Regions from separate parts of the Mesorhizobium sp. M1163 genome, predicted to be linked through region 3. Evidence: riboswitches for the same ligand, from Rfam matches in the RefSeq annotation. Region 3 holds a riboswitch; each other region holds the start of a gene.
What was found. Region 3 has a riboswitch for cobalamin ahead of NKH43_RS31385 (DUF1636 family protein). Riboswitches for the same ligand answer to the same signal wherever they lie in the genome.
Positions count from the first base shown of each region.

Region 1: linked by a shared signal. The riboswitch ahead of metE (5-methyltetrahydropteroyltriglutamate--homocysteine S-methyltransferase) and the one ahead of NKH43_RS31385 (DUF1636 family protein) in region 3 are both predicted to bind cobalamin.
Region 2: linked by a shared signal. The riboswitch ahead of NKH43_RS18750 (ABC transporter ATP-binding protein) and the one ahead of NKH43_RS31385 (DUF1636 family protein) in region 3 are both predicted to bind cobalamin.

Region 1 covers NZ_JAMYMF010000025.1:38,092-48,021, forward strand. The annotation lists partial or broken gene glyA (serine hydroxymethyltransferase) at 1-301, shown strand, start outside; gene metK (methionine adenosyltransferase) at 356-1,531, shown strand; gene NKH43_RS22605 (adenosine kinase) at 1,641-2,633, shown strand; gene NKH43_RS22610 (transposase) at 2,666-3,328, opposite strand; gene NKH43_RS22615 (MFS transporter) at 3,618-3,869, shown strand; gene NKH43_RS22620 (helix-turn-helix transcriptional regulator) at 3,932-4,765, shown strand; gene NKH43_RS22625 (hypothetical protein) at 5,083-5,337, opposite strand; cobalamin riboswitch at 5,893-6,094, shown strand; gene metE (5-methyltetrahydropteroyltriglutamate--homocysteine S-methyltransferase) at 6,190-8,535, shown strand; gene NKH43_RS22635 (FMN-binding negative transcriptional regulator) at 8,636-8,854, opposite strand; gene NKH43_RS22640 (dihydrodipicolinate synthase family protein) at 8,889-9,791, opposite strand; gene NKH43_RS22645 (trans-sulfuration enzyme family protein) at 9,844-9,930, opposite strand, start outside.
Region 2 covers NZ_JAMYMF010000019.1:38,096-48,025, forward strand. The annotation lists gene NKH43_RS18730 (HlyD family secretion protein) at 1-68, opposite strand, end outside; gene NKH43_RS18735 (MarR family winged helix-turn-helix transcriptional regulator) at 65-544, opposite strand; gene NKH43_RS18740 (FecCD family ABC transporter permease) at 627-1,613, opposite strand; gene NKH43_RS18745 (ABC transporter substrate-binding protein) at 1,643-2,590, opposite strand; gene NKH43_RS18750 (ABC transporter ATP-binding protein) at 2,627-3,421, opposite strand; cobalamin riboswitch at 3,514-3,717, opposite strand; gene NKH43_RS18755 (GyrI-like domain-containing protein) at 4,013-4,846, shown strand; gene NKH43_RS18760 (bifunctional helix-turn-helix transcriptional regulator/GNAT family N-acetyltransferase) at 4,884-5,819, opposite strand; gene groES (co-chaperone GroES) at 6,048-6,344, shown strand; gene groL (chaperonin GroEL) at 6,407-8,062, shown strand; gene NKH43_RS18775 (TetR/AcrR family transcriptional regulator) at 8,280-8,879, opposite strand; gene NKH43_RS18780 (zinc-dependent alcohol dehydrogenase family protein) at 9,008-9,930, shown strand, end outside.
Region 3 covers NZ_JAMYMF010000047.1:32,168-42,097, forward strand. The annotation lists gene nuoF (NADH-quinone oxidoreductase subunit NuoF) at 1-4, opposite strand, end outside; gene nuoE (NADH-quinone oxidoreductase subunit NuoE) at 15-1,070, opposite strand; gene NKH43_RS31355 (hypothetical protein) at 1,106-1,513, opposite strand; gene NKH43_RS31360 (NADH-quinone oxidoreductase subunit D) at 1,510-2,700, opposite strand; gene NKH43_RS31365 (NADH-quinone oxidoreductase subunit C) at 2,701-3,303, opposite strand; gene NKH43_RS31370 (NuoB/complex I 20 kDa subunit family protein) at 3,309-3,890, opposite strand; gene NKH43_RS31375 (NADH-quinone oxidoreductase subunit A) at 3,881-4,246, opposite strand; gene NKH43_RS31380 (winged helix-turn-helix domain-containing protein) at 4,583-5,782, shown strand; cobalamin riboswitch at 5,812-6,015, shown strand; gene NKH43_RS31385 (DUF1636 family protein) at 6,054-6,488, shown strand; gene cobW (cobalamin biosynthesis protein CobW) at 6,485-7,537, shown strand; gene NKH43_RS31395 (cobaltochelatase subunit CobN) at 7,556-9,930, shown strand, end outside.

The DNA of each region.
Region 1 (9,930 bases), on a different contig from region 3:
CTTCGCGATCGACCACTATCAGGCAAGGCCTATGCCAAGCGGTTAGCGAAGGCAGGCATCATTACGAGCTTTAATATGGTGCCGGGCGACCCGCGCCATCCTGCGGTCACAAGCGGAATTCGCCTGGGGGCGCCAGCAGTGACGTCAATGGGCTTGCGCGATGTGGAAACCGTGCAAATTGCTGGCTTCATGGACTCCGTCCTCCGGCGAGCCAGAAGACGAAGATCTCCATGCCTGCGTGCGAAGAGACGTTGCCGACTTGTGCGCTGCGTTCGAGGTCCCGGGCCTCACCGACAGGTAAGGTGGGCTAAGCAAAATGCCCCATACAACTCCAACACCCGAAGCGAGGCATTTCATGGCTAGGCAGTTCGTGTTCTCTTCCGAATCGGTTGGCGCGGGACACCCGGATAAGTTGGCCGACAACATCTCGGATGCCATCCTCGATGCCATCCTCCGCACCGATCCCAAGGCGCGCGTCGCCTGTGAAGCGTTGGTAAAATCAGGGATGGTCGTTCTGGCTGGCGAGATTACCAGCGATGCGCAGGTGGATTATAGCCAAGTTGCGCGCGATACGATTCTCGATATTGGATACGACAACGAGGCCGTCGGCTTTGACGGCCGGCGTTGCTCCGTCGTTCATGCACTCACCGAGCAGTCGCCCGACATCAGCCAGGGCGTTGACGAGGGACGAGGGCAGGACCTCCAACAGGGAGCGGGAGATCAGGGCCTCATGTTCGGCTACGCATGCCGCGAAACCGATACTCTGATGCCTTTGCCGATCCAGCTCGCTCATCGCTTGACGAAACAACAGGCAGATGTCCGGAAAGCACGACAGCTTGGCTGGTTGCGTCCTGACATGAAATCCCAAGTCTCAGTGCGCTATGAGGGGTTGCGCCCGGTCGCCCTGGATACCATCGTCGTATCGACCCAACATGACGAGCAGGTCTCGCAAGAGACGGTCCGCGAGGGCGTCATTGAGGAAATCATAAAGCCTGTCCTGCCGACCCACCTGGAGACGGAAGGCATCAGAATTCTGGTCAACCCGACGGGGAGGTTCGTAGTCGGCGGGCCGCGCGGCGACTGCGGTCTCACTGGACGCAAGATCATCGTCGATTCCTATGGTGGGATGGGTCGTCACGGCGGCGGCGCCTTTTCGGGCAAGGACCCGTCCAAGGTTGACCGCTCAGCTGCCTATGCGGCCCGGTATGTCGCAAAGAATATCGTCGCTAGCGGACTTGCGGACGTCTGCGAGGTGCAGCTTGCTTACGCAATCGGCGTGGCCAGTCCGGTTTCTGTCATGGTCAACACGTTCGGAACAGCGAGGGTTGAGGAAAGAAGGATCGAGCGCCTCATTCTTGAGTTGTTCGATCTCAGACCGAAGGGCATTATCAAGATGCTTGATCTCTTACGCCCTATCTACCGCAAGACCGCGACCTATGGCCATTTCGGCCGTGAAGAGCCTGATTTCACCTGGGAGAAGACAGACAGGGCCGACGAATTGCGTCGCGAGGCAGGACTTGCCGCCCCGTGAGGGCTGGCGCCGAACCGATTGGCAAGCGGAAAGCCCATTCCCACTGGCCAGACCCGCCGGCGGCCGGCATGCCAGAAAGCCGGTGGGCTTTTGGCGGAGACATGAATTGATGCCGGACTATGACGTGCTTTGTATCGGGAATGCCATCGTCGACATCATCGCCCAGTGCGACGAGGCGTTCCTGGAGACGAACGGCATCATCAAGGGCGCGATGATTTTGATCGACACGAGGCGCGCCGAACTGCTCTACAGCCGCATGGGCCCGGCCATCGAAGCCTCGGGCGGCAGCGCCGGCAACACGGCGGCGGGCGTCGCCTCCTTCGGCGGCCGCGCCGCCTTCTTCGGCAAGGTCTCGAACGACGCGCTCGGCGAAATCTACGCGCACGACATCCATGCCCAGGGCGTCGCCTTCGACACCAGGCCGCTCAGCGGCGAGCCACCGACGGCGCGCTCGATGATCTTCGTCACGCCGGACGGCGAGCGCTCGATGAACACCTATCTCGGCGCTTGCGTCGAGCTCGGCCCGGAGGACGTTGAGGCCGACAAGGCGTCGGGCGCCGCGGTCACCTATTTCGAGGGCTATCTGTGGGACCCGCCGCGCGCCAAGGAGGCGATCAGGCAGACGGCGAAGTTCGCCCATGCCGCCGGGCGCGAAGTGTCGATGACCCTGTCGGACTCCTTCTGCGTCGACCGCTACCGCGACGAATTCCTCGACCTAATGCGCTCCGGCACCGTGGATATCGTCTTTGCCAACAGCCACGAGATCAAGTCGCTCTACCAGACCGCGTCCTTCGACGAGGCGCTGGCGCAGATCCGCAGGGACTGCAAGATCGCCATTGTCACCCGTTCGGAAAAGGGCTCGGTCATCGTCCGCGGCGACGAGACCGTGACCATCAATGCGACCAGGATCCGCGAGCTGGTCGACACCACAGGCGCCGGCGACCTCTACGCCGCCGGCTTCCTCTACGGCTACACGCAAGGCCGCAGCCTGAAGCAGTGCGGCGATCTCGGCTCGCTAGCGGCCGGCCTGGTCATCCAGCAGATCGGCCCAAGGCCACGCCAGAATTTGCGCAGAGAGGCCGAGCAGGCGGGGCTGCTGTAGGTGGCGAGCCAAGAACCAGCTGCCCACCCTCCTTAATCCAGCCCGAGCCTTTTCTTCAGTTCCGCATTCTCCTTGCGGAGACGATCGGCAAGCAGGCTCTTTAGCCGCTTGTTTTCTTCCTCGAGCGCGACGAGATCCTTCAGCCCGTCACTGTCCGCCGCAGGCGCCGCCGCCTTCTTCCAAAGATAGTATGTCTGTTCCGAGATGCCGGCTTGCTTCACCGCGCTCTTGAGAGTAGCGCCGCCGCCGATCGAGGTCTCGATCTGCGCCAGCTTCTGGGCACGATCCTTCGCGGAGTAGCTCTTTCGGCCCGTTCGCGCTGACGGCGGTGCTTCAGTGGTCGCGGATATCGGCTTGGCAGGCGCGCTCGCCTCAGCTTCTGGCTTCCTCGACCGCCGCGCTCTCGTCTTCGGTTTTGGCGTTTCCGTTTTGTCTGCCGGTTCGCTATGAACTACTGCTGACTCGGTCTCCAGGGGATTGGCCATGAAATGCTCCACTCGCGGTTTGTGCAAAGGTTCAGCATCAAGGGCCACTACAGTAGAGTCAACAAGCTGACGATTTAACGGCTCGACTTCCTTTGTTGTCTCGGCCATCGCCGCGGCGATGTCGAAATTGCCCCAGATGGAACGTGCGGATTTTTGATAATTGCGCTTTTGTTTGATTTCCACGGTGAATGGTCGCGTCTGCCGCCTCATAGTTCCTTCCTGAATAGGAGAATGAAGTCGCCGCTCGAATTTTTTGGCGCTTCCTGCTTAGCGCGGAGCATTATCGTATAGCCGCTCAACGGGCAAGTGATGCCGGTCTTCGATGGCTGACCATCTGGGGAGATTTGAGCGGCTTCGCACGTCCTGCGCATGCCTGTAAGGCCGCCAAGTTTTCTGGGTTAGCAGGCGCGCACTGTGGCAGCTTGGCTTGTACGGCGAGGCCATGGTTGAGTGAGGCGAAACAAATCCAGCCCCGCGGTCAATCCCGAGGCTTCCCACAATGGCGAAGAGAACATCTTCACTCGTTCCTTTTGAGCACAAGACCTTCCGTTCGCTATGGTCGGCTGCACTCATTTCGAACCTTGGCACCCTAGTGGAAGGTGCGGCGGCAGCTTGGCTGATGACGAGCATCGCAGCAGTAATTTTTGATCGCCCATTCGTGCTGTGTACCAGCCCTGTGTCTTGCGCAAGTGGTCACGAACGGCTGCCGGAGCCTCGAAGACGCCCTAAAAACACATGCTGCGATTTTTGAACACGCTTGACGTGTTAGATTAATTCATCCACGATGCGTGTGTTGAACACGCGAGGTGAGTTATGAACATGAAAGAGCTTAGGGTTCGACTGGGCATGACTCAAAAAGATTTGGCAGAGCAGATGGCAACAACGCAACAGACTGTGGCCCGTTGGGAAACAGGCAAAACGCAGTTGAACGTCGAGCAGATCAAGGACCTTTGTCTCACGTTGAAATGCACGGTCGAGGAGCTGCTGGGCTGGAAGATTGATGTCGAGGAGTGGCGCACGAGCCCGTTTGCAATTGCCGATGCCGAAACGCGATACGGCACGCTCAGAATCAAGACGACTGTTGGCAGCCGCCAATATCCTATCGATGAAAAGGCGCGTGAATCGATTTTACGTCAGTTGAAGGAACTTCATAATCTGCGCAGAAATAACACAAGCAGGCCATGGCTGTATTGTTGGAGCCTTGACAACAAAATACTCTTGATAAATCCGCAATATGTCCGCACCATTGAGCTTATCGGTGACGATGTAGAGGAGATGCCAGAGTATTATCATCCAGAAATCTATCGGGCTTTGGATGACTGGGATAAGGGTGAGGTTTCAGGAAAGCTGAAGAAAGAATGCGATGCCATCATCGCAGAGATGGGTGATCAGGAAGCCGTGCGCATGGCCTCCTATGTTCGCGTCACATATGACGACGGAGAAGATGAGTGGAACTTCTTGGATGAAGAAACCGCTACGACTTTCTTCGGATTGGAAGCTGCGACCTTTGACGTTCCCCAGTGTAGTTTCGCCGAAGTGGAGGAAGAAGGTTACTACCGAGCGCGATACGCCAACCTTGATCGCGTCGCGGTGATGGAGGTTCCAAGCGACCGTTATCACAGATTGACCGCGCCCGAGGAAGCTTAGAACCATCCACGAAGGGCGCATGTTACATCTCGACCTTGCGTGGTGCGTTTTCAGTACGAGATGACGTTAAGCGTAGGTAGTGGCAGGTAAGAGTGCTCGACCAGAAGCTCAACTGCCTCCTCAATATCGCTGCCGATGTGCCGCAGGACACGTCCACGGGAGCGTGGATAGGCGTAAAGTTCCTGCACTCCACGGTCCGCTCTCCCATCGCCGGTGTGTGCCCGACGCCATCTTGTGGACGAGCTTGGCCGCCTGCACCCGGTTGTATTCCGGCTTGCGGTCCGCCTGGGCGGTCCGCCGCGATGGCTATCTCCATGTCAATCGGCGCCGAACTTTGACTGCCCGCTGCTTTTGATGAATTTGGCGAGGTCCCGCGCATAATCACTCTTGGTCTTCTCCTTGAGGCCCTGTGTCGCGAACTTGTGGTCCAGCAGGGCAAACAGGTCCAAGTCCCCTTCCGCCTGTGGCGCTGGCTTGCCCTCACCGCCCTCGGCTCCCCAATTGGGGACCGCTTCTGCGCGCTGCACCGTGGCGATTGTCCGCCCAAGACGCATCACAAGATCGAACGCCAAACCGTGCGCGTGCACGACGATTTGCCGCTCAGGCCTCATTTGGACAGGACTTGAGCTGGCCCGGTGGTTTGAGCCGGGTTACCTTGAGCCGGTGGGCTGCGAACAAGCAGTTCGAGACATTGGCCTCGATCACTTCGCAACACGCCGCTGCGCCTGGCCTCGGTGTGCTCCCCCCGAAATCGTTGTGTCATATCACCGAGGGCATCACGGCCAACAGCTTCCACATGGGCAACAGCCTCGCCATTGACCCGAATATGGTCGCGAGCAGATTACCAACGAAGCGGTCGGAACCTCGGAGCCGAAGTTCGACGCCGAGGTGGTTCGCATGATGCGCTAAGCAGCACCACGGGGCTTGCCGGTATGTTTGCTGCCGGCAGCCGACGAACTCCTATCCTCCTGGACAAGGGCGCCGTGCGTCATTGCTTTGATTTACCGGCCGCTCAAGGCTTCCACAGTTTTCGCTTTCGAGGCGACCTTTGGAACATGCCAACGGAAATTTAATATAACGACATAAACATTTCTTTATGCGGTATTGACAAAGAAGCGAACTGCTGTGATTGTCTCCCGTGTCGTGGTTCTCCGTACGGCGCTGCCGCAGCGGAGTTAAGAGGGAAGCCGGTGCGATGCCGGCGCTGCCCCCGCAACTGTTAGCGGCGAGCCAACCCCACTCATGTCACTGAGGCGAATAGCCTTGGGAGGACGGGTAGCTGGCTATGACCCCGCGAGCCAGGAGACCTGCCACGGCGAATTACGTCCACAGGCGGGGTGTCTCGGTGGCCGCCGCAGCCTGGCGTTCGTGCCGGCCTGCTAGCGCCTTCCTTGTCACCGACGCCCCAACCATCGGGGTATGGCATGACTGTCTCTCATCAAATTCCTGTAGCAACGCTCGGCGTGCCGCGCTTCGGTCGTCGGCGAGAACTGAAATTCGCGCTTGAAAGTTACTGGTCCGGAAAATCTTCCGCCCCCGACCTTCTCACGACGGCGAAGGCGCTCCGTGCCGCTAGCTGGGAGGAGCAGCACGATCGCGGCGTGTCGAAAATCCCGTCGAACGACTTCTCGCTCTACGACCATGTGCTCGACACCGCAGCCATGGTCGGCGCCGTTCCATCCCGTTACGGCTGGAATTGCGGCGAGGTCCCACTTGACATCTACTTCGCAATGGCGCGCGGCAACCAGGGTCAGACGGAGGATTGTGGACACGCTGGTCACCAGCAGGCGGCTCGTCGGCCTGATGTAACCGCGATGGAAATGACCAAGTGGTTTGACACCAACTATCACTACATTGTGCCGGAACTCGACGATGATCAGACGTTCGCCCTCTCGTCGACGAAACCGGCCGACTACTTCCTCGAGGCTAAAGCTCTCGGCATTCACACACGCCCAGTCATCCTTGGACCAATCACCTTCCTCAAGCTGGCGAAATCGCCTGCCGAAGGATTCGATCCCATCGCGCTCCTGCCGCGGCTGCTGCCCGTCTACGAGCAACTCCTGCAGAGGCTGAAGCTGTCTGGAGCCGACTGGGTGCAGATCGATGAGCCAGCGCTTGTCCTCGATCTGAACCCGAACGAACGAGCTGCGTTCGAATTCGCCTATGGCCAGCTGTCGAAAGCCGCGCCCGAGCTGAAGATCATGCTGGCTACCTATTTCGGGCCGCTGGGAGACAATCTCGAAACCGCGGTTTCTCTGCCCCTGGCCGGGCTGCATGTTGATCTCGTGCGCGCTCCCGAGCAGCTGGAAACGGTGGGTCGGCTCGCACCGAAGGATCTGGTGCTCTCGCTTGGCTTGATCGATGGCCGCAACGTCTGGCGTGCGAACCTGCCCGCCATTCTCGACCGCATCAAACCGATCGTCGCCGGCTGGCCCTTGGACCGCGTCGAGATCGCGCCTTCTTGCTCGATGCTGCATGTGCCGATCGACCTCCGCATGGAGACGGAACTCGACGCGGACATCAGGTCGTGGCTCGCCTTCGCGGCCCAGAAGACCGACGAGTTGGTGTTGCTTGCCCGGGCCCTGTCCCAAGGAAGGGATGCGGTGGCAGGCGCGTTGAAAGCGTCTGCCGAGGCTGCCGCCACTCGCGTGACATCCACGAAGATCCATGACCCACTGGTTGAGGGGCGGATCGCCAGCATTGACGACAGCATGAAGCGACGAGAGAGCGCTTTTGCCGAGCGCTCCAGAGTCCAGGCCGGCACGCTCGGGCTGCCGCCGTTCCCGACGACGACCATCGGGTCCTTCCCGCAGACGCCGCAGGTACGCAGGGCGCGGGCCGCTCATGCGAAGGGCCAGCTGAGCTATGTCGACTACGAGACCTTCCTGAAGAAGGAGATCGAGGCTGCAATTCGCTGGCAGGAAGAGATCGGGCTGGACGTGCTGGTGCACGGTGAGTTCGAACGAAACGACATGGTACAGTATTTCGGCGAGCAGCTGTCCGGCTTCGCCTTCACCCAGCATGCCTGGGTGCAGAGCTATGGGTCGCGTTACGTGCGCCCCCCCATCATCTTCGGCGACGTATCGAGGCGCAATCCGATGACGCTGCGCTGGTGGCAATTCGCCCAGTCGCTTACGGAAAACCCTGTGAAGGGAATGCTCACAGGCCCAGTGACCATTCTCAACTGGTCTTTTGTTCGCGACGACGTACCGCGCTCCGAAGCATGCCGCCAGATCGCGCTCGCCATCCGCGACGAAGTGACGGATCTCGAATGGTCCGGCGCAAGGATGATCCAGATCGATGAGGCCGCGTTTCGCGAAGGATTGCCACTGCGCCAGTCTGATTGGAACGACTATCTCGACTGGGCTGTCGAATGCTTCCGGATCGCTTCAACGGGTGTAAAGGACGCGACTCAAATCCATACCCACATGTGCTATTCGGAGTTCAACGAGATCATCGACGCGATCGCTGAAATGGATGCGGATGTCATTTCGATTGAGACGTCGCGCTCGAAAATGGAACTGCTGGACGCCTTCACGAGCTCCAAATATCCGAACGAAATCGGGCCCGGAGTCTACGACATTCACTCACCACGTGTCCCGGAAGTCGGGGAGATTTCGGATCTCGTCATGCTTGCCCGCGAGCGACTGTCGGATTCCCAACTGTGGGTAAACCCGGACTGTGGCCTCAAAACACGCAAATGGGAGGAGGTCCGCCCTGCCCTCATGAACATGGTCGATGCAGCACGTGCGCTCCGGGAGAAAGTGTAGGCTCCGGAGGGTTTCTTGGTTGCTCACCATGTGGTGAGTCACCGGCTGCCGCATGTCGGCCGTGAATGTGCCAAAACGCGATCACATCCTTTGAAATAAGTCACTCAAGCGAGAATGTGCACTTTCCTTCGGCACGTGTATTAATCGCGCAGGAGTAAAGGGTACCGTTTTCTCCCTGTGACGTGTCGAGTTCGAAGGGGATGTGATTGGCGTCGAGACCGCTCCGGCCATGGGTTATCAGCATGCCAAGTGCGCTGTTCTCGATCAGTTCGTAAAGGACTTCTCGGCTCGGTTCATCGAAATGCGCGGGTACATACATGACAGGTTCCTTCACTGGCCGCCGGGTTCGCTGTTCACCGGTTGACATCCGATGGCAAGCGTTCCAACGCGGCGGCGATCTGGCGCTTCGCTGCTGAGGGCAGAGGCAGGATGGGACGCGGGGGGTCGGCACGGCAAATGTCGAGCAATTCGGCAAGTGCATAGACGACGCGAAGGCTCGAGAACTCCTTGAAGAGGCTCCAGAGCGGCGCAAGCGTGGCATCGATCCGTCGCGCTTCGGCCGCATCGCCCTGTTGCGCCGCCGTGACGATCTTCACGCAGACCTCGGGCAGGATGCCGGCGAGGACGCTGTACCATGTGTCGGCGCCGGCGATTATGGCCTCTGCAGCGTTCCAGTCGCCGCTGTAGCCGATCGAGAACCCTTCCGGCACAGTGCGCCTCTGGTCGGCCAGATGGCTCTTGATCGCATCGCCCTTGTCTGTCGGATTCTTGATAGCGACAATCCCACCCACCTTTGCCAGGCGGCTGACGAGTGCTGGGGTGAAATGGAAATGCGTCGTTCCTGGATTGTCGTAGACGACGATCGGCAGGCCGCTCTCGCACGCCACCGTCGAGAAATGTTCGAACACCTCGTCCTCAGTGAGCGGGGTGTAGGAGGCGGCTGCAAGCAGCCCCGCGGCAGCTCCAAGGGCCTTGGCGTCCTGCGCGAACCTCACTGCTTCATCGGTGCGCAACGCGCCCACACCCACCACGACCGGCGTTCGCCCGGCGATTTCGTCCAAGGTCTCGGCGAGCGTCCGTCGCCGTTCCTCGCGCGACAGATACATGTAGGTGCCGGTGCTGCCGAGAAGACCGATGGAGTCGACCTGAGCGGCGCCAAGCCGAGCAATCAGCCTGCGCAGAGCAACGGTATCGACGCGGCCGTCACGATCGGCGGGCGTGATGGGAAACGCGGAAAGACCGCTCAGGAATGCCATGGCAAGGCTCCAGGTTTGTGCGTGAGCGCAGGACTGGCCGGACGACAGGTCATCACAAGGCGTCCAGAGCCCGCCGCAGGTCGGCGATTAGGTCATCGGCGTCTTCAAGACCCACCGAGAGGCGCATGAGGTCCTCGCC
Region 2 (9,930 bases), on a different contig from region 3:
GCCGGCTTCGCGGGAGCTTCCATCTCCAGCTTGGCCGCATTCTTATCTACTTTGGCTACCGCGTTCATGCTGCTGCGCCTTCCGTATTCTTCACTTTTTCCGAGGGCGGCGTCTCACCATCCGCAAGATTCTGCACCATTGTCTCCAGCGCCTTGACCAGGACGCGGCGATCTTCCGGCGAAACGCCAACGAGCGATTCCTCATACACCTCGCCGGCAAGGCTCTTGACGTGGGCGTAGGCTGCGTTCGCCTTGGCGGTCGGGAAAATCATGCGCACTCGTCTGTCGGTTGCGTCGGGACGGCGCTCGATCCAGCCGCCCTCCTCCATGCGATCGACAAGGCGCGAGACGCTGATCGGCTCGATTTCGAGAAGCTCGGCAAGCCGCGCCTGCGCGACACCCGCCTCCTTGGCGACACGGACCAGAAGCCGCCATTGCGCCGAAGAAAGGCCGAAACCACTGGCGCGCGCCTCGAAGCGCTTGCGCATCAGGCGCTGCACGTCGTGGATCAAAAAGCCCAATCTGTCGATGCCGTCGGAAACCATGAGCGCCATATATAATAAGCGTGCTCATAATTCAAGGAACCCGGATTGTGCCAGAAGGCGGCAAATGTGCATGGCAGTCACATCATGAGCGATTGCGAATGAGCATCGTGACCACGAAGAAAGAGCCGACCGAACTGGTGATGATGCCGATCGGCAGTTCCTGCGGTGGCAATAGCGTGCGCGCAAGAAGGTCACTTGCCAGCAACAGCACCGCCCCGAAGAGGGCGCAGCTTGCAATCAGGCGCAGATGCAGCGGGCCGGCCAGGGTCCTGGACAGATGGGGGATCATCAGGCCAACGAAACCTATGACGCCTGCGACCGAAACAAGGATCGCCGTCGAGAAAGCGGCGACGAGAAATGTCATCCTGCGCATCCGCGCTACCGGCACGCCGAGGCTTTCGGCGGCATTCTCGCCGGCCAGGAAAGCGTCGAGCCGGCGATGGTTCCAAAGTCCGTAGAGAAGGATGGTTCCTGCGCCCAGAGCAGCCAGCCCGACATTGTCCCAACGGGCCAACCCGAGCCCGCCCATCGTCCAGAACAGGACCGAGTGGGCGGCGCGCTGGTCGCCGGCAAAGACCAGATAGTTGGTCAAGGCGGTGAACAGGAACGAGACGGCAAGCCCGGCGAGGATCAGCCGTTCGGGGCCTTGCCCCCTCACCCGCGAAACCAGCAAAAGGACGATACCTGCGGCCAATACGCCGCCGGTGAAGGCCGCGACCGGCAATGTCCAGATGCCGAAATGATCACCAAAAATGGTAATGACGGAGACCGCGCCGGCCGCGGCACCGGAAGACAGGCCGAACAGGAACGGATCGGCGAGGTCGTTGCGCGTCACCGTCTGCAGCAGCGCGCCGATGACGCCCAGCCCAGCGCCGACACAGATGGCCATAATCGTGCGCGGCAGCCTGAGATCGACAACAATCTTGCCGGCTGGACCGGACACGATGTCTCCGTCCAGCCCGGCGGCATGTCCGAGCGCAGCAACCACATCGCTCAACGCGATGATCGTCGACCCATAGGCGATCGACAGCAGAAAAAGAGCGACAATTGCCGCTGCTCCTGCTGCCATTGCCAATTCGAACGGCCTGTGGCGCAAGCTCAGAAAGCTTCCGGGTGCATCGCCCTGGCGATCTTGCCGATCGCCTCGATATTAGCCGGCCCAGGTGTCAGTTCGGCATAGCGCAACGCGACGAAGCGCTCATTCTTGACCGCGTCGGTCTCCTTCATCGCCGGGTGGGCTTTCAGGAAATCGAGCAGTTTCCTGTAGCCGCCGCCATCCTGGTAGTCGAGCAGGATAAGGAACTGCGGATTGCGGGAAGCGACCGTTTCCCAATCCGTGTTGCCCCAGCTCGTCTGCATGTCGGCCATGATGTTGTCACCGCCGGCTGCGGCGATCATGGCGCTGGGGATCGCGAACTTGCCTGACGTGAAGGGTTTGTCTTCGCCGGAGTCGTAAAGAAACACCCGCGTTCCCTTGTGGTCGCCGATTTTCGCCGTGATGTCGGCGAGTTGCGCTTTCCAGTCCGAAATAAGTTTCTGCGCCTCGGCTTCCTTGCCGAATATCCTGCCCAGCTTTTCGACATCACCATAGAGCAGGTCCATCGAGGCGGCGGGGCGGTTCTTGTCGAGATGGACGCAGCTTTCCGTCAGCACCAGCGTCTTGATACCGTGCGGTGCCAGCGTATCGGGCGTCACCTCGCCGCCCGGCTTCATGCCGTAGTACCAGCCGGCAAAGAAGAAATCGGGTTCGACCGCGACGAGGTTTTCGAGCGTCGGGTATTTCGGCGCGAGTTCCGGGATCGAACCTTGCTCGGCCTTGAATTCCGGACCGACCTTGTACCATCCGGTGATGCCGGTCAGGCCGACGATCGACGGTTGCAGGCCCAGTGCAAAGGCCATCTCGGCCATGTTCAGATCTTGGATGACGGCGCGCTTCGGCGCGGCGTCGAAGGTCAACGGCGTGCCACAGCTATCAACGGTTACCGGAAAGGCAAAGGCCGGCGAGGTCAGCAACGAGAAGGCAAGAGAAAATGCAAGGCGATTCACGGATGTTGCTCCTTTTTGAATGAGGATGGGGTTGAATCAGGATGGCGAAGCGGCACGGTTCGGGACCTCGAAGACCGTCAGCTCGCGGTCTTCGGTGGGATGGCGCAGCCGAAGCACGTCGACGCCGAAAATCTCGCGGATCAACTGCTTGGTCAGCGCCTCGCGCGGACCGGCGAGTGCCTGCAAGCGGGCCTCGTTCATCACCGCGACTCTGGCGGCAAATGGCGTGACCAGCGACAGGTCATGAAGCACCGCCACGACGGTCATGCCGAACCCGGCCACGAGTTCGAGAAGTTCGCTGCGGGCGCGCGGATCGAGATGATTCGTCGGCTCATCGAGGAACAGGATTTTTGGCTCCTGGGCAATGGCGCGTGCAAGCTGGGCGCGTTGCCGCTCGCCACCGGATAGCGAGCCGAGCGTGCGGCCGAGCAGCGGCAGCAGGCCGGTTCTGCGAAGTGCTTCAATGACGATGTCGCGTTGCTCCCTCCTCCGACGCAAGCCGGCATGCGGGACGCGCCCAAGCTCGACGTAGTCGATCACGGCAAGCCGCGGATCAGGCTGATCGGTCTGGCCGACGACCGCCATGTGCAGTGCCCGCTCGGCGGCCGAAAACCTGTCCAGCCGGCGTCCGGAAAATCTCACTTCTCCCGCGCTTGGCCGCAGCGTACCGCATAGCATGCGCAGCAGCGTCGTCTTGCCGGCGCCGTTGGGGCCGATGATGGCGAGGCGGTCGCCCGCCGCTAGCGAAAGGCTCACCGCGCTGACCAGGCACTGGCCATTCGTCGTCGCGCTCAGCTCACGCGCTTCAAGAAGAGGCAGGGAGGCGTCCAACTTACCGTCACTTTCTCAATGGCGACGGAAGGAAGCTGGACGGACCGGCCGACAAGACCGATGTCCACGTCTCCTCCCGGCACACCCCGTCCGGTCAACTCATGCTGATGGCAGGTCTCCTGGCTCGCGGGTCTTTGCGCCATCCTGCCTTCCCAGCCTTGCCGGCCAGTGGCATTTCGGATGTTGCTAACCGCTTACAGTTGCGGGGGCAGCCACGGCCTCGATCCGAAGACCTCACCGTGTTCCCTTTTCACCCCTTGCCTTTCGACTCGGGGACCATCAGTCAGCCACCCTAGTTTTCCGCCAATCACAGCGCAATAAGTCTTGTCAGAAGGAGCCATATAGACCTCGTGATGTAATAACGTTACATTTAAAAGGACGTTTGCCCGCTTCCTGTCAAGCCTTTTCGCGCGACGCCTGCGACTTGCCGACGACCGTCGCTCTCGATTTGCGCAGTGCGCAATTTCGATCAAACTGCCTCCGCCAGGAAGCGGCACCATAATCTTGCCAATATAAGACATGGCCAATGTAAAGACTGGGCCAATGTAAAGACTGGGCCAATGCGGAGACTGGGCCAATGCGAGGTGCCAAATGAACCCGATCGAGAAAGCCTTGTGGTTCGTTGAAAGCCACCTGCCCGAAGCAGTCTCGCTGGACGATGTCGCCAAGAGCAGCGGGGTGTCGCGCTTTCATGTGACGCGGGCTTTCGGCGCGGCTACCGGCCGTTCGGTGATGAGCTACGTCCGTTCTCGCCGACTGACCGAAGCGGCGCGCAAGCTTGGCGCCGGCGCACCCGACATCCTCTCGGTCGCGCTCGACGCCGGCTATGCCTCGCATGAGGCCTTCACCCGCGCCTTCCGCGACCAGTTCGGCACCACGCCGGAACTGGTGCGCGCACAAGGCTCGCTCGACAACCTCGATCTTGTGGAGCCGATCCTGATGGACCAGTCCTTTCTCGCCACTCTCGAACCGCCGCGTTTTGAGACCAGCCGGCCGTTTCTCATCGCCGGTCTCGGCGAGCGCTACAGCTGCGAAACCAGCGCCGGCATCCCGATGCAGTGGCAGCGGTTCGGCCCCTATATTGGCAACATTCCTGGCGAGATCGGCGACGTCGCCTATGGCGTCTGCGTCAACGGCGACGACGCCGGCAATTTCGACTACATCGCTGGCGTCGAAGTGTCCGATTTTTCGGACCTGCCGAGGGAGTTTTGGCGTGTGCGCGTGCCGGCGCAGAAATACGGCGTGTTCGCCCATCGTGACCATATCTCGACCATCCGCCGCACGGTCAACACGATCTGGAACAAATGGCTGCCAGCCTCTGGGCACGAGATCGCCGATGCGCCGGAATTCGAGCGTTACGGCCCCGAATTTGATCCGCGCAGCGGCAATGGCGGGCTGGAAATCTGGATACCGATCAAAGGGTGAGGCACGGCAGGCCGACGCCGAAGCGCCGGAAGCGCTGCTACAGTTCCAGGTTCCAGTTCTGGCCGACCAGATCCCTGCCGAAGGAATGGTGGCACTCCTCGTTGGTCAATTTAAAGCCCACAGACTCATAGATGTGGCGGGCGGCGGCGAGCACGTCGTTGGTCCACAGCGTCACTGTCCTGTAACCCGTGGCGCGGCAAAAGCCGATACATTCCTCGACCAGCCGCTTGCCGATGCCGAGACCTCGCGCCGAGGGCTCGACGTAGAGCAGGCGCAATTTCGCCACCGCGTCCGACTGGCGCACGACGAAGACGGAGCCGACGACCTCGCCTTCCCGCTCGGCGATCCGGCTGCGTTCCCATTTCGGATCGAAAGATTTGACGAAGGCACCGAGGATTTCGGCGACCAGCGCTTCATAGGTTTCGTCCCAGCCATATTCCTGCGCGTAGAGCAGGCCCTGGCGATGAATAATCCAGCCGATGTCGCCGACTTGCAGAGGCCGCAGCATATAGGGAATTTTGGGCTCGGCGCTTCCGCCCAGCAAACGCTGCACCGTCTGCATGGCTTTGACCAGCCTGTCCTGTTCGGCATCCGAAAGCCGGTCGAGCAAAGCCGCGACCTGGTCGTGCGAGCCCTGGTTCAGCGGTGCGAAGGCCTGCCGCCCGGCCTTGGTCAGCGCGATCGACGAGCGCCGCGCATCCGCCTCGATCGTGGCACGCTCGACCAGATCACGCTCCTCGAACTTCTTCAGCAGCCGGCTGAGATAACCGGCATCGAGGCCGAGATCGCGCCCAAGATCCGTGGCGGTCAGGCCATCGCGATGCGCCAGCTCATAGAGCACCCGCGCCTCGGTCAGCGAGAAGGTGCTTTTCAGCAGCCCTTCGTCGAGCAGCCCGATCTGGCGGGTATAAAAGCGGTTGAAGGCCCGCACCGCGTCGATCCGCTCCTTGCCTGGGTGATGATGAATGGTCATGGCATCCTCCTCCGGGCAAGATCAGCGATTTAGTTGACTTGGTCAAGTATCTATTTGAAGCATCCGTTTGAAGCAATTGTCCTGATGATGCTCACCGGGCGCCTTGACTCGCGCGAGTTGCCAGACTATTTCAGCGCCACGTTAGCACTCCCCCAAGATGAGTGCTAACCATGTCCGGCGCCGCCGGACGGAGGAACTGTTCTCACCATTCTCATCGAGGAATAAAAAATGGCAAAGTCGAAGTTCCGCCCGCTTCATGACCGCGTGGTCGTTCGTCGGGTCGAATCCGAATCCAAGACCGCGGGCGGGATCATCATTCCCGACACGGCGAAGGAAAAGCCGCAGGAAGGCGAGATCATCGCCGTCGGTTCCGGCGCCCGTGACGAAGCCGGCAAGCTCGTCCCGCTGGACGTCAAGGCCGGCGACCGTATCCTGTTCGGCAAGTGGTCGGGCACCGAAGTCAAGCTCAATGGCGAAGACCTTCTGATCATGAAGGAAGCCGACATTATGGGCATCATCGGCTGAATATCGGCCTCACCCTCATTTAAATCTTCGGGCTCAATCCAAGCCCCTGCCAGGAGCTAAAAATGGCTGCCAAAGACGTAAAATTCTCCCGCGACGCTCGTGAGCGCATGCTGCGCGGCGTCAACATCCTCGCCGACGCGGTGAAGGTCACGCTCGGCCCCAAGGGCCGCAACGTGGTCATCGACAAGTCGTTCGGCGCACCGCGCATTACCAAGGACGGCGTCACCGTCGCCAAGGAAATCGAGCTTGAAGACAAGTTCGAGAACATGGGCGCGCAGATGGTCCGCGAAGTTGCTTCGAAGACCAACGACATCGCCGGCGACGGCACCACGACCGCGACCGTTCTGGCACAGTCGATCGTCCAGGAAGGCCACAAGGCGGTTGCCGCCGGCATGAACCCGATGGACCTCAAGCGCGGCATCGACCTCGCCGTCGCCGACGTCGTCGCGACGCTGATCAAGAACGCCAAGAAGATCAAGACCTCGGAAGAGGTTGCCCAGGTCGGCACCATCGCCGGCAATGGCGACGTTTCGGTCGGCTCGATGATCGCGGAAGCGATGCAGAAGGTCGGCAATGAGGGCGTCATCACCGTCGAGGAAGCCAAGACCGCCGAGACCGAGCTCGAAGTCGTCGAAGGCATGCAGTTCGACCGCGGTTATCTCTCGCCCTACTTCGTCACCAACGCCGAGAAGATGGTTGCGGATCTGGAAGACGCCTACATTCTTCTCCACGAGAAGAAGCTCTCCAACCTGCAGGCCATGCTGCCGATCCTCGAGGCTGTCGTGCAGACCTCGAAGCCGCTGGTCATCATTTCGGAAGACGTCGAGGGCGAGGCCCTGGCCACGCTCGTCGTCAACAAGCTGCGTGGCGGCCTGAAGATCGCCGCCGTCAAGGCGCCTGGCTTCGGTGATCGCCGCAAGGCCATGCTGGAAGACATCGCTATCCTCACCGGTGGCCAGGTCATCTCCGAAGACCTCGGCATCAAGCTCGAGAATGTCGGCCTGAACATGCTCGGCCGCGCCAAGAAGGTGTCGATCTCCAAGGAGAACACCACCATCGTCGACGGCGCCGGCAAGAAGGCCGAGATCCAGGGCCGCGTCGCCCAGATCAAGCAGCAGATCGAGGAGACCACCTCGGACTACGACAAGGAGAAGCTGCAGGAACGTCTCGCCAAGCTGGCGGGCGGCGTTGCCGTCATCCGCGTCGGCGGTGCGACCGAAGTGGAAGTCAAGGAAAAGAAGGACCGCGTCGATGACGCCCTCAACGCGACCCGTGCGGCCGTCGAAGAAGGCATCGTTCCCGGCGGCGGCGTCGCACTGCTGCGCGCTTCGCTGAGCATCAAGGCAACCGGCGCCAACTCCGACCAGACCGCCGGCATCAGCATCGTGCGTCGCGCGCTGCAGGCTCCGGCCCGTCAGATCGCGGCCAACGCCGGTGCGGAAGCATCGATCGTTGCCGGCAAGATCCTGGAGAACAAGGGCGCGACCTTCGGCTACAACGCCCAGACCGGCGAATATGGCGACATGATCGCCATGGGTATCGTCGATCCGGTCAAGGTTGTGCGCACGGCTCTGCAGGACGCGGCCTCGGTCGCCGGCCTGCTGGTCACCACCGAAGCCATGATTGCGGAGGCTCCGAAGAAGGAGTCGGCTGGCGGCGGCATGCCTGGCGGCATGGGCGGCGGCGGCATGGGCGGCATGGGCGGTATGGATTTCTAATCCAACCCATCAGCCTTCATGTACGGAAAGGGCGGCCGAGAGGTCGCCCTTTTTCGTTGATGGGACGGAGGATGAGAGGCGGTCCGATTCCAAAGCAAGCGGAAGCATACCCCTGACCGTTTCTTCGGCGTCGGCGCAGAACGTGAATTGCAGAGCTGGAGCGTCGGCCCTTCGGCAGGGCTCCGCGCTGGCCTCGATGCCGTGGAAGCGCGAAACGTCAATGCGCCGTGACTGCGATCTCTTTCGCCGGCAATGCCCCCTCAATCAGCGCCGCGACCTCATCGGCTACCGCCAGCACCGGGGCGCGGTCGCGGGTGGCGCGTGCGATCACCATCAGCCCTTCCAGCGATGATTCGACCAGCAGCGCCAGCGCGTGCGCGCGGCGCTCGGGCACCCCTGCCCTGACGAAGGCCGCCCTGAGCAGGCCTATCCATTGCTCGAAGGCCGACCGGCACAACTCAGCCAACTCCGGCATGTCGGTCGGCGAATCCAACACCACGGGCGCGATCGGGCAACCGAGCGTGAACTGGTTGTCTTCCAGCATGCGCGCGACCGATTGGTAGATGTGGTGGACCGCCACCGCCGGATCTTTTTCGGCAGCGAGCGCGGCGTCCAGCCTCTGCGTCACATCGGCGACGCTATCGCGCGTAACCTCGACGACCAGCTGATCCTTGCCGCCCGGAAAGTGGAAGTAGAGCGAGCCCCTTGGTGCACCTGAGGCACTCAATATGTCGTTGAGCGACGTGCCGTGGTAGCCGCGCTGCCTCAGCAGCAGCGCCGTTGTCTCGAGTATGCGGATGCGGGTGTCGTTCGCCATGTCAACCTCTGTCAGGAACGAGCATTATAGGCCTTGCCTCGAATATGACAACCGGTCTATATAATATGTAGATCAGTCTATATATCAGCGAGGGGCGAATGCGTAGTTATCGTCTTAAAGGAACCGGCGTGACCAAGTGCCTGGTGATGCGCGACGGGACGCAGCCGACGCCGAAGCCGCACGAGATCGTCGTGCGTGTCCGCGCCACATCGCTCAACCGCCGCGATACGATGATCCTCAACGGCACCTATCCGCTGACGCCGCGCCAAGGCGTTATCCCGCTGAGCGACGGTGCCGGGGAAGTCGTTGCCGTCGGAGATGCCGTCACCCGCTTTGCCGCCGGCGACCGCATCACCGGCAGCTATTTTGCACGCTGGATTGATGGCCGCATAAATGCCGGGCTGATCGACCAGCTTGGCTGCACGCTGGACGGGATGCTGACTGAATACGCGGTGCTCGACGAGCAATGGGCCGTGTGGCTTCCCGATCATCTCGACTGGCATCAAGCGGCGACACTGACCTGTGCCGGCCTGACCGCTTGGAATGCCGTGACGGCGGCCGAGATGCCGAAGCCCGGGCAGTGGGTTCTGGTCATCGGTTCAGGTGGCGTCGCGCTGTTTGCGCTGCAATTCGCCAAGCTGCTCGGCTGCCGGGTCGTGGCCGTCAGCTCGCGCGGCGAGAAGCTGGACCGGCTGCGGGCGCTGGGCGCCGACCTCGTCGTCTCGACGGCCGACATGCCGGAATGGGGTGCAGCTGTGCGCGAGCAAACCGGTGGCATCGACCTCGTCGTCGAGACCGGCGGCCCGCCGACCTTCGCGCAATCGATGATCGCCTGCGCGCTTTACGGGCGCATCGTGCTTCTCACCATACAGGATGCGAAAGGCGGGACGGTGCAGATCCCCGGCCCGGTCTACCAGCGCAGCCTCGCCACCATCAGCCGCCTCTTCGTCGGCAATCGCACCAACCTCGAAGCCATGCTGCGCGCCATCTCGGTGCATCGGCTTAAGCCTGTCATCGACAAGGTGTTCGCCTTCGACGAGGCCCAAGACGC
Region 3 (9,930 bases):
GCATTGCTCGTTCCTCAGACCGGCTTCTTGCCGGTCGGCCGGCTCTTGTTTCCGGGCGACGGCTTGGCCGCCTTGGCGGCGGCCTTCGCCGGTTTAACCTTGGCCTCCGGCGCTTTGAAAGCAGACGCCGGCTCGGCCTTGTTCTTGGGGCCTTTGCGCTGTTTCGAGACGTCCTCGACCTGCGACTCGGCCTTGTTGGCATTGGCGGCCGAATGCAGCGGCGCTGCAACGCTCGCCGCCTTTTCCGCCGCGGGCGCGACTTTTGTCGCCGACGGCGATTTCAGCGCCGGGCTGGTCTCGACCGCGTCGGTCTTCGGCTTGCTGGCATTCGAGGGCGCAACCGGCGCCGGTGCAGGCGCGGTCGAAGCCGCAGACGGAACTGGTGCTGCGGCGGCAGTCGCCGGCCCCGCCTTGGTCGCCGCCTTGGTTTCCCGGTCGCGGGTTACCTTGAGGATCGCCTTTTCACTCTTGAGGGTCGTCAGGCCACTGGCCGGCTCTGAGGTGACGCGGCCGTTTTGCGGTCCTGGCGTCACCGAAGCACCCTTGCCGGCGTCATAGAGGTCGATGATCTCGGCAAGCCGCTCCGGCGTCAAATCCTCGTATGTGTCCTTGAAGACCATAACCATCGGTGCGTTGACGCAGGCGCCGAGGCATTCGACCTCCTCCCACGACAGCGTGCCCTTGTCGTTGGTGTGGAACTGGTCGTGATGGATCTTCGAGCGGCACACATCCATCAGCGATTCCGAGCCGCGCAGCATGCAGGGCGTGGTGCCGCAGACCTGGACATGCGCGCGGGTGCCGACCGGATTGAGCTGGTATTGCGTATAGAAGGTGGCGACTTCTAGCCCGCGAATATAGGGCATGCCGAGCATGTCGGAGATCGTCTCGATCGCCGCCTTGGTCACCCAGCCTTCCTGCTCCTGCGCCAGCATCAGCAAGGGGATGATCGCGGATTGCTCGCGCCCCTTCGGATATTTCTTGATCCACTGCTTCGCCGCTGCCGCATTCGCCCGGTTGAAGGCGAAGGAGGCTGGCTGGAGGCTGGCTTCTGCGAGACGGCGGACTGACATTTAGCGATCGACCTCACCAAAGACGTATAGGTTCGTCATCTTGCTGCGGCCTCCTTACAAAGTTTCGCCGTACCGTCGAAACATTGGAAAGTCGGCGAATTTGTCATGACAGGCGGGCAAACGCCGGATTTACCAGCCAAGCGAGCAACAAGCCGCGCGAACCCTGTTTTGCCGGAAGCGGCTGCCGATACCTCCGCCTTAGAGAAACTCGCGCCATCCGGCGCTGCGACGCTACACTCGCATGTATCTCTCTTGAAATAGAAAGCATCGACATCGGCGGATTCTGCTGTCGCACTTTCTTGCATGCCAAGCGTGACGTAGCTCAGCTTGAAGTGCTGCTTCACAAGATCGGAAGCATCGATAGAGGCTCCGCACTCGATTGCATATGCAGGGTGCATTGCGACAGCAATGACGATTAACGTGAGGCTCAGAATGCGATTCACCGATCGACCTCACCAAACACGATGTCGAGGGAGCCGAGAACGGCGGTGACGTCGGCCAACATGTGGCCGCGGCACAAAAAGTCCATCGCTTGCAGATGCGCAAAGCCGGGGGCGCGCAGCTTGCAGCGGTAGGGCTTGTTGGTGCCGTCGGAGACGAGATAGACACCGAACTCGCCCTTCGGCGCCTCGACCGCGGCATAGACCTCGCCGGCCGGAACGCGGTAGCCTTCGGTGTAGAGCTTGAAGTGATGGATCAGCGCTTCCATCGAGCGCTTCATCGCCGCGCGCTTCGGCGGCACCACCTTGCCGTCGAGGTTAGACACCGGCCCGCTGCCCTCCTTACCGAGCAACAGGTCGACGCACTGGCGCATGATTTTCGCCGACTGCCGCATCTCTTCCATACGCACCAGATAACGGTCGAAGCAGTCGCCGTTCTTGCCGATCGGAATGTCGAAGTCCAGCTCGGCATAGCATTCGTAGGGCTGCGATTTGCGCAGATCCCACGGCGCACCCGAGCCGCGCACCATGACGCCGGAAAAGCCCCAGGCCCAAGCGTCGGCCAGGGAGACGGTAGCGATGTCGACATTGCGCTGCTTGAAGATGCGGTTGCCGGTCAAAAGCGCGTCGAGGTCGTCGACCGACTTCAGGAACGGGTCGATCCACTTGCCGATGTCCTCGATCAGCTTCTGCGGCAGGTCCTGGTGGACGCCGCCCGGCCGGAAATAGGCCGCGTGCATGCGCGAGCCCGAGGCGCGCTCATAGAACACCATCAGCTTTTCGCGCTCGACAAAACCCCAGAGCGGCGGCGTCAGCGCGCCGACATCCATCGCCTGCGTCGTCACATTGAGGATGTGCGACATAATGCGGCCGATCTCGGAGTAGAGAACTCGAATAAGCTGCCCGCGCTTCGGCACCTCGATACCGAGCAGCCGCTCGGCGGCGAGCGCAAAGGCATGCTCCTGGTTCATCGGCGCGCAATAGTCGAGCCGGTCGAGATAGGGCACGGCCTGCAGATAAGTCTTGTGCTCGATCAGCTTTTCCGTGCCGCGATGCAAAAGCCCGATATGCGGATCGACGCGATCGACGACTTCTCCGTCAAGCTCCAGCACAAGGCGCAAAACGCCATGCGCAGCAGGGTGTTGCGGGCCGAAATTGATATTGAAGTTGCGAACGGAGGTTTCAGCCATTTACTGCTTTGCCTTCTCATCTCCCGGAAGCACGTAATCCGTACCTTCCCACGGAGACAGAAAATCGAAATTGCGGAATTCCTGCTTGAGCTCGACCGGCTCGTAGATGACGCGCTTGGCTTCGTCGTCGTAGCGCACCTCGACGAAGCCGGTCAGCGGAAAGTCCTTGCGCAGCGGATGGCCCTCGAAGCCGTAGTCGGTCAGGATCCGGCGCAGATCGGGATGGCCCGAAAACAGCACGCCATAGAGGTCGTAGGTCTCGCGCTCGAACCAGTCCGCGCCGGGATATATGCCGGTGATCGACGGCACCAGCGTCTCTTCGTCGGCCTGGACCTTGATGCGGATGCGGATATTCTGCCTCGGCGACAGCAGGTGATAGACCACGTCGAAGCGCTTTGCCCGCGACGGATAATCTGCGCCGCAAACGTCGATGATCGAAATGAACTGGCATTTCGGGTCGTCGCGCAGGAAGGTCACCACCTCGATCAGGTCGCGCGGCTCGACCGAGATAGTGAGTTCGCCATAGGCGAGCACCGCTTCGCCGATCCGGCCGGTCAGCTTCTCGCCAAGATAGGTCGAGAGGTCATTCAACGCCTGGGTCATGCCGCTCACCGTTCGATCGTGCCGGTGCGGCGGATCTTCTTCTGCAGCAGAAGGATGCCGTAGAGCAGCGCTTCAGCGCTCGGTGGGCAGCCGGGCACGTAGATGTCGACCGGCACGATGCGGTCGCAGCCGCGCACCACCGAATAGGAATAATGATAATAGCCGCCGCCATTGGCACAGGAGCCCATCGAGATGACGTAGCGCGGCTCCGGCATCTGGTCGTAGACCTTGCGCAGCGCCGGCGCCATCTTGTTGGTCAGCGTGCCGGCGACGATCATGATGTCGGACTGGCGCGGAGACGCGCGCGGCGCGACACCGAAACGCTCGCTGTCGTAGCGTGGCATCGAGGTGTGGATCATCTCGACGGCGCAGCAGGCGAGGCCAAAGGTCATGAACATCAACGAGCCGCTGCGCGCCCAGGTGATCAGCGCCTCGGTCGAAGTGACGAGAAAACCCTTGTCGGCGAGTTCGTTGTTGATCTCCAGGAAGAACGGATCATCCTCCCCCACCGGTCTGCCGGTGTTGGGGTCGATGAGGCCCTTGGGCTTCGGCGCGACGAGCGTGCCGGAACTGTCGTTCAATCCCATTCCAGCGCTCCTTTTTTCCATTCATAGGCAAAGCCGATGGTCAGCACCGCCAAAAACACCATCATCGACCAGAAACCGAGCATGCCGATCTGACTGAACGACACTGCCCAAGGAAACAGGAAGGCCACCTCCAGATCGAAGATGATGAACAGGATCGACACCAGGTAGAAGCGGATGTCGAACTTCATGCGGGCGTCGTCGAACGAGTTGAAGCCGCACTCATAGGCGGAAAGCTTTTCCGGATCGGGGTTGCGGTAAGCCACCAGGAACGGTGCGGCGAGCAGCGCCAGGCCGACGACCAGCGCCACGCCGATGAACAGGACGATGGGCAGGTACGAACCTAAAAGTGCGTTCATGCTGCAGTTTTCCGTTGGCGGCCAATCCACTCTGATTACAGCACCGGACCCACTTGCGGAAGCGTGACAGATTAACCACTGAACCGTTTTAAGGGGGCTCTATGCTGCAACGCGGCGAGGGTTAGCGCAGCGCTTTCGGCGAAGCAAGTCAAACCTTGTTCAAATCGCGGTGCTGGACGGCATATCCGGGAAAACTGGTCCGATCCGCTCCTGTTTGATTTCCTTCACTTTTCACTCCACTTTTCTCTCCTGACATAGATGCCGCCAAAACCTTGCTAGCATGGGGCGGAATCGCAGCTCATTTTCTCTGTCTAACATCGTCCGGATACCGCCTTCATGAAGGAAAAAATCTCGCTTGCCCTGGCCCGTCGCATTGCGCTTGCGGCACAGGGATTCAATGACCCGCGCCCCAGCGGCACGCCTGACCGCCGGCATCTGGCCCGGGTGCTTGCACGTACCGGCCTGCTGCAGATCGATTCCGTCAGCGCCGTGGTTCGCGCCCATTATATGCCGCTCTATTCGCGGCTTGGCCCCTACAAGCTGGCGCTGCTCGACGACGCCGCGGTGACACGCAAGCGCATGGTCTTCGAATATTGGGCGCATGAAGCCTCGTTCCTGCCCGTCGAGACCTATCCGCTGATGCGCTGGCGCATGCGGCGGGCCGAGCGCGGCGAGGAAATGTACAGCGGACTGGCAAAATGGGGCCGCGAGCACGCCGCCTACATTGAGGACATCTATCGCGAGGTCGCTGAACGAGGCCCGATCGCGGCGTCGGCTTTCGAAGGCCAGAAGGGCTCGGGCGGCTGGTGGGGCTGGAGCCATGCCAAGCATGCCTTCGAATGGCTGTTCTGGGCGGGCCGCATCACCACGGCGCACCGGCGTGGTTTCGAGCGGTTCTACGATCTGCCGGAGCGCGTGCTGCCGCCAACGGTACTCGCTTTGCCAGTTCCGTCCCCCGCGGACGCCCACCGCGAACTGCTGCGCATCTCCGCCCGCGCCCATGGCGTCGCCACGGCGGGCGATCTGCGCGACTATTTCCGCCTCTCGCCCGCCGACATCAAGGGCCGCATCGAGGAACTGGTCGAGGCTGGCGACCTGTTGCCGGTGAGCGTCGAAGGCTGGAGCAAAACAGCCTATCTCCACAAGGACGCCCGTTTGCCGCGCAGGATCGAGGCGCGCGCCTTGCTTGCGCCGTTCGATCCCGTCGTCTTCGAGCGGTCGCGCACCGAGCGGTTGTTCGACTTCCACTACCGCATCGAGATCTACACGCCGGCCGAAAAGCGCCAGTATGGCTATTATGTGCTGCCGTTCCTGCTCGGCGACAGCATCGTCGGGCGCGTCGACCTCAGGGCCGACCGCCCGGCCGGCGTATTGCGCGTCCATGCCGCCTATTCGGAGCCCGGCGCCCCGCCCCAAACTGCCGCCGCCCTTTTCGAGGAATTGAAGCAGATGCAGGGTTGGCTCGGGCTCGAGCGCATCGAGGTGACGGCTGCCGGCGACCTCGGCCAGCCGCTCGCAGATATCGCCGCGTCATAGACGTGCGTTGACACGACTGCCTTCACAAGCCTAAATCCGTTCCAGACGGTCCCCTGCCCGCAACGGCAAGGGCCAAGAGGGAATGCGGTGCGAAATCTCGATTTCAAATCCGCGGCTGTCCCCGCAACTGTAAGCGACGAGCCAAGGCCGAAAACCACTGGGATATTCCCGGGAAGGCGGCACCCAGGCGATGACCCGCGAGCCAGGAGACCTGCCGTCTAGGACATAAGAATCCGATCGCCTGGCGGGTTTTCCGGGCAAGGAGCCTGATTTGGAACGCGACAGCAGTTTTCCGGCTGAGACAGCGGATTTATTGTCCGGCCATGGTGATTCCCCGGCCGGCGTTACCGTCATCGTCTGCTCGTCCTGCCGTGACGAGACCGGTTCGGACGCTTATCCCCGCGCCGGCGAACTGCTCGCCGAGGACACGCGCCGCGCCGCTTCCAGCGAAAACATTAAAATCCGCACCGTCGAATGCCTCGGCAATTGCAAGCGCCGGCTCAGCGCCGCGATGCTGCGCGACGGCTGCTGGAGCTATGTCTTCGGCGACCTGACCACGACCAGCGGCACCGATCTGGTGACGGGGGCAAAGCTGTTCGCTACTTCGACGGACGGCCTCATTCCGTGGCGCGGCCGTCCCGATTGCCTGAAGCGCGGCTTGGTTGCCCGCATCCCTCCCCTCGACCTTTTGAAGGACTTGATATGACTTCCCCAGATTCGGCCGCCAACGTTTCGCGCGTCCCCTGCACCGTCGTCACCGGCTTTCTCGGCGCCGGCAAGACGACGCTGATCCGCCATTTGCTCGAAAACGCCAAAGGCAAGCGCCTGGCCATCATCGTCAACGAGTTCGGCGATATCGGCATCGACGGCGAGATCCTGAAGGGCTGCGGCATCGACACTTGCCCCGAGGAAAACATCGTCGAGCTGGCCAATGGCTGCATCTGCTGCACTGTCGCCGACGACTTTGTCCCCGCGCTCGACCAGATCCTGTCGCTGACGCCGAAGGTCGACCACATCCTGATCGAGACGTCCGGGCTGGCCCTGCCCAAGCCGCTGGTCCAGGCCTTCCAGTGGCCGTCGGTGAAAAGCCGCGTCACGGTCGATGGCGTCATCGCCGTCGTCGACGGGCCGGCGCTGGCTGATGGCCGCGTTGCCAACGACATGGACGCCCTGCAGGCGCAGCGCGCGCAGGACGAGACGCTCGACCATGACGATCCTGTCGAGGAGGTGTTCGAAGACCAGCTCGCTTGTGCCGACCTGATCATCCTGTCGAAGAGCGACCTGCTGGACGCAGCCGGCGCGGCGCGCGCCAATGCCGTCATCGGCAAGCATGTTGCGCGGGCGGTGAAGATCGTGCCGACCTCGCAAGGCAAGGTCGATCCGTCGGTGCTGCTCGGCCTTGGTCTCGCCGTCGAGGACGACATCGAGAACCGCAAGACCCATCACGACGACGAGCTCGACCACGAACATGACGACTTTGACTCGTTCGTCATCGACATTGCGTCGGTGCCCGACCCGGACGAGCTGGCACAACGCGTCGCCACGGCGGCGGAGGAAGAAAACGTATTGCGCGTCAAGGGTTTCGTCGACGTCGGCGGCAAGCCGATGCGGCTCTTGCTGCAGGCCGTCGGTCCGCGCGTCAACCACTATTACGACCGCGCCTGGACCGCTGAAGACGATCGCCGCTCGCGCCTCGTCGTCATCGGCCTGAAAGGGCTGAACCGCCCGGCGATCGAGCGTATCCTCGCCGGCTGATCCCAGGTACGAGCCGCGATGCACATCCTCACCACCACATCCGCCTCGCTCGACGATCTCGCCGAGCCTGTCGATCTCAGGCAAACGCCTGCGGATGTCGTGGCGCTGTCCTTCACCGACAGCGACCTCGCCGGGCTGGCGGCGGCGTGGAAGGCAGATGCGGACCGCCTGCCGTCGATGCGGCTCGCCGCCTTGCGCGACCTGCGCCACCCGATGTCCCTCGACCTCTGGATCGACAGCGTCGCCCGCCACGCCAAGGTCGTCCTGGTCCGCATCCTCGGCGGTTACGACTGGTGGCGCTACGGCTGCGACCAGCTTGCCGTTGTCGCGCGAAATCGCGGTATTAAGCTGGCGCTCCTACCGGGCGAGAGCCACGACGAGGATTTGCGGCTGATTGAAGGCTCGACGCTGCCGCGCCAGGAACTTGATGGTCTGCTCGACTATTTCCGCGAAGGTGGCCCGGCGAATATGACGGCGCTGGTGCAGAGGTTGGCAAGTCTCGCCGGATCGGGTGCGGCGGTCGCTGAACCTGTCAGCGTGCCAAAGGCGGGATTTTACGAGCCGGGACGCGGCGTTATAGAAAGAATGGACTTATCAAGCGTCGGCATTCCTTCGCGCCCCCCTCTGTCCTGCCGGACAGAGGGGGGCGCGACGGAACGCAGCCTAAACCTACCGTCCGCCGAACCCGCCCCCATCATCCCCATCCTGTTCTACCGCTCGATGCTGCTCGCCGCCGATGTCGCGCCCATCGATGCGCTTGTCGAGGCGCTCGGGCAGCGTGGCATAGCGCCGGTCCCCATCTTCGTCTCCAGCCTCAAGGACGCGGCATCGCTCGCCTTTGTCGAAACCGCGTTTGCCGCGCTGAACCCTGCCGCCATCATCACCGCCACAGCTTTCGCCTCGGGCGCCGAACCCGGCGTCGAGACGCTGTTCGACCGCGCCGGAGTGCCGGTGTTCCAGGTCGTCGTCGCGACCACCCGCCGCGACATCTGGCAGAACAACCAGCGCGGCCTGGCGCCCGCCGACCTTGCCATGCATGTCGTCCTGCCCGAGCTCGACGGCCGCATCCTGGCCGGCGCCATTTCCTTCAAGAGCGAAAGCGAGATCGATCCGGCATTGGCCTTCCGCGCCTTCGCCAACCGGCCAGAGCCTGACCGCGTGGCGCAGGTCGCGAACCGTATCGAGGCCTTCGTGCGTCTGCAGCGGACGCCGCGTGCGGAGCGCAAGCTCGCCATCCTGATCCCCGACTATCCGAGCGCGCCCGGCCGCACCGGCTATGCCGTCGGTCTCGACGTGCCGTCCAGCGTGCTGGCGATGCTGCACGACCTGAGCGAACAGGGCTACGCCGTTGAAGGGATTCCGCAAACGCCGCGTCAGTTGCTGGAGGTGCTGGAGCCAGCCGACCAGGGACTGGCTTTGCAGGATTATCTGACCTTCTCGAAGGAATTGCCGCCGGCGGCCATCGCTGCGGTGGAGGCCGCATGGGGGAATACGGATCATGAGACAGGTTCGCGCGAGGCACCCCCCTCTGTGCTGCCGGACATCTCCCCTTCAAGGGGGGAGATTGCGCTGTTGTCTCTGCTTTCGCCAACTACGAAGGGCGTTAAGGGAGAGCCGGCAGCCGAACTGCCAATCTCCCCCCTTGAAGGGGAGATGTCCGGCAGGGCAGAGGGGGGTGTCCAAGCGCCCACCACCGCAAAATTCCCCTTCCGCGCCGCCACCTTCGGCAATATCACCGTAGCCCTCGCCCCTGATCGCGGGCGCTCAGCCGACCGCCGCGCCGACTATCACGACCCGACACTGCCGCCGCGCCATGCACTGATCGCCTTTGGCTTGTGGCTGCGTAAGTCGCTCGGCATCCATGCAATTATCCATGTCGGCGCCCACGGCACGCTGGAGTGGCTGCCCGGCAAGACCGTGGCGCTCAGCGAAAACTGCTTTCCCGAAATCGTCACCGGCCCCCTGCCCGTCATTTATCCTTTCATCGTCTCCAACCCCGGCGAGGCAGCACAAGCCAAGCGACGCATTGCCGCCGTCACGCTTGGCCATCTGCCGCCGCCGCTGACCGGCGCCGGGCTGGACGAAGAGCAGCATAAACTCGAGCGACTGGTTGACGAATATGCCCAGGCCGACGGGCTCGACCGCCGCCGCCGCGACCGCCTGGCGAAGCTGATCGTCGAGACTGCGGAAAAGACCGGCCTCGCCTCAGAGGCCGGCGTCGCCAGGACCGACGCAGCCGACGAAGCCTTGCGCCGCATCGACGCCTGGCTCTGCGATCTCAAGGATTTCGCCATCAAGGACGGCCTGCATATCTACGGTCGCTCGCCTGAGGGCGAAACCGATCCTTTGCGCGAGCAGAGTGCGGCAGCCGAGAAAGTAGCACTCATCGCGGC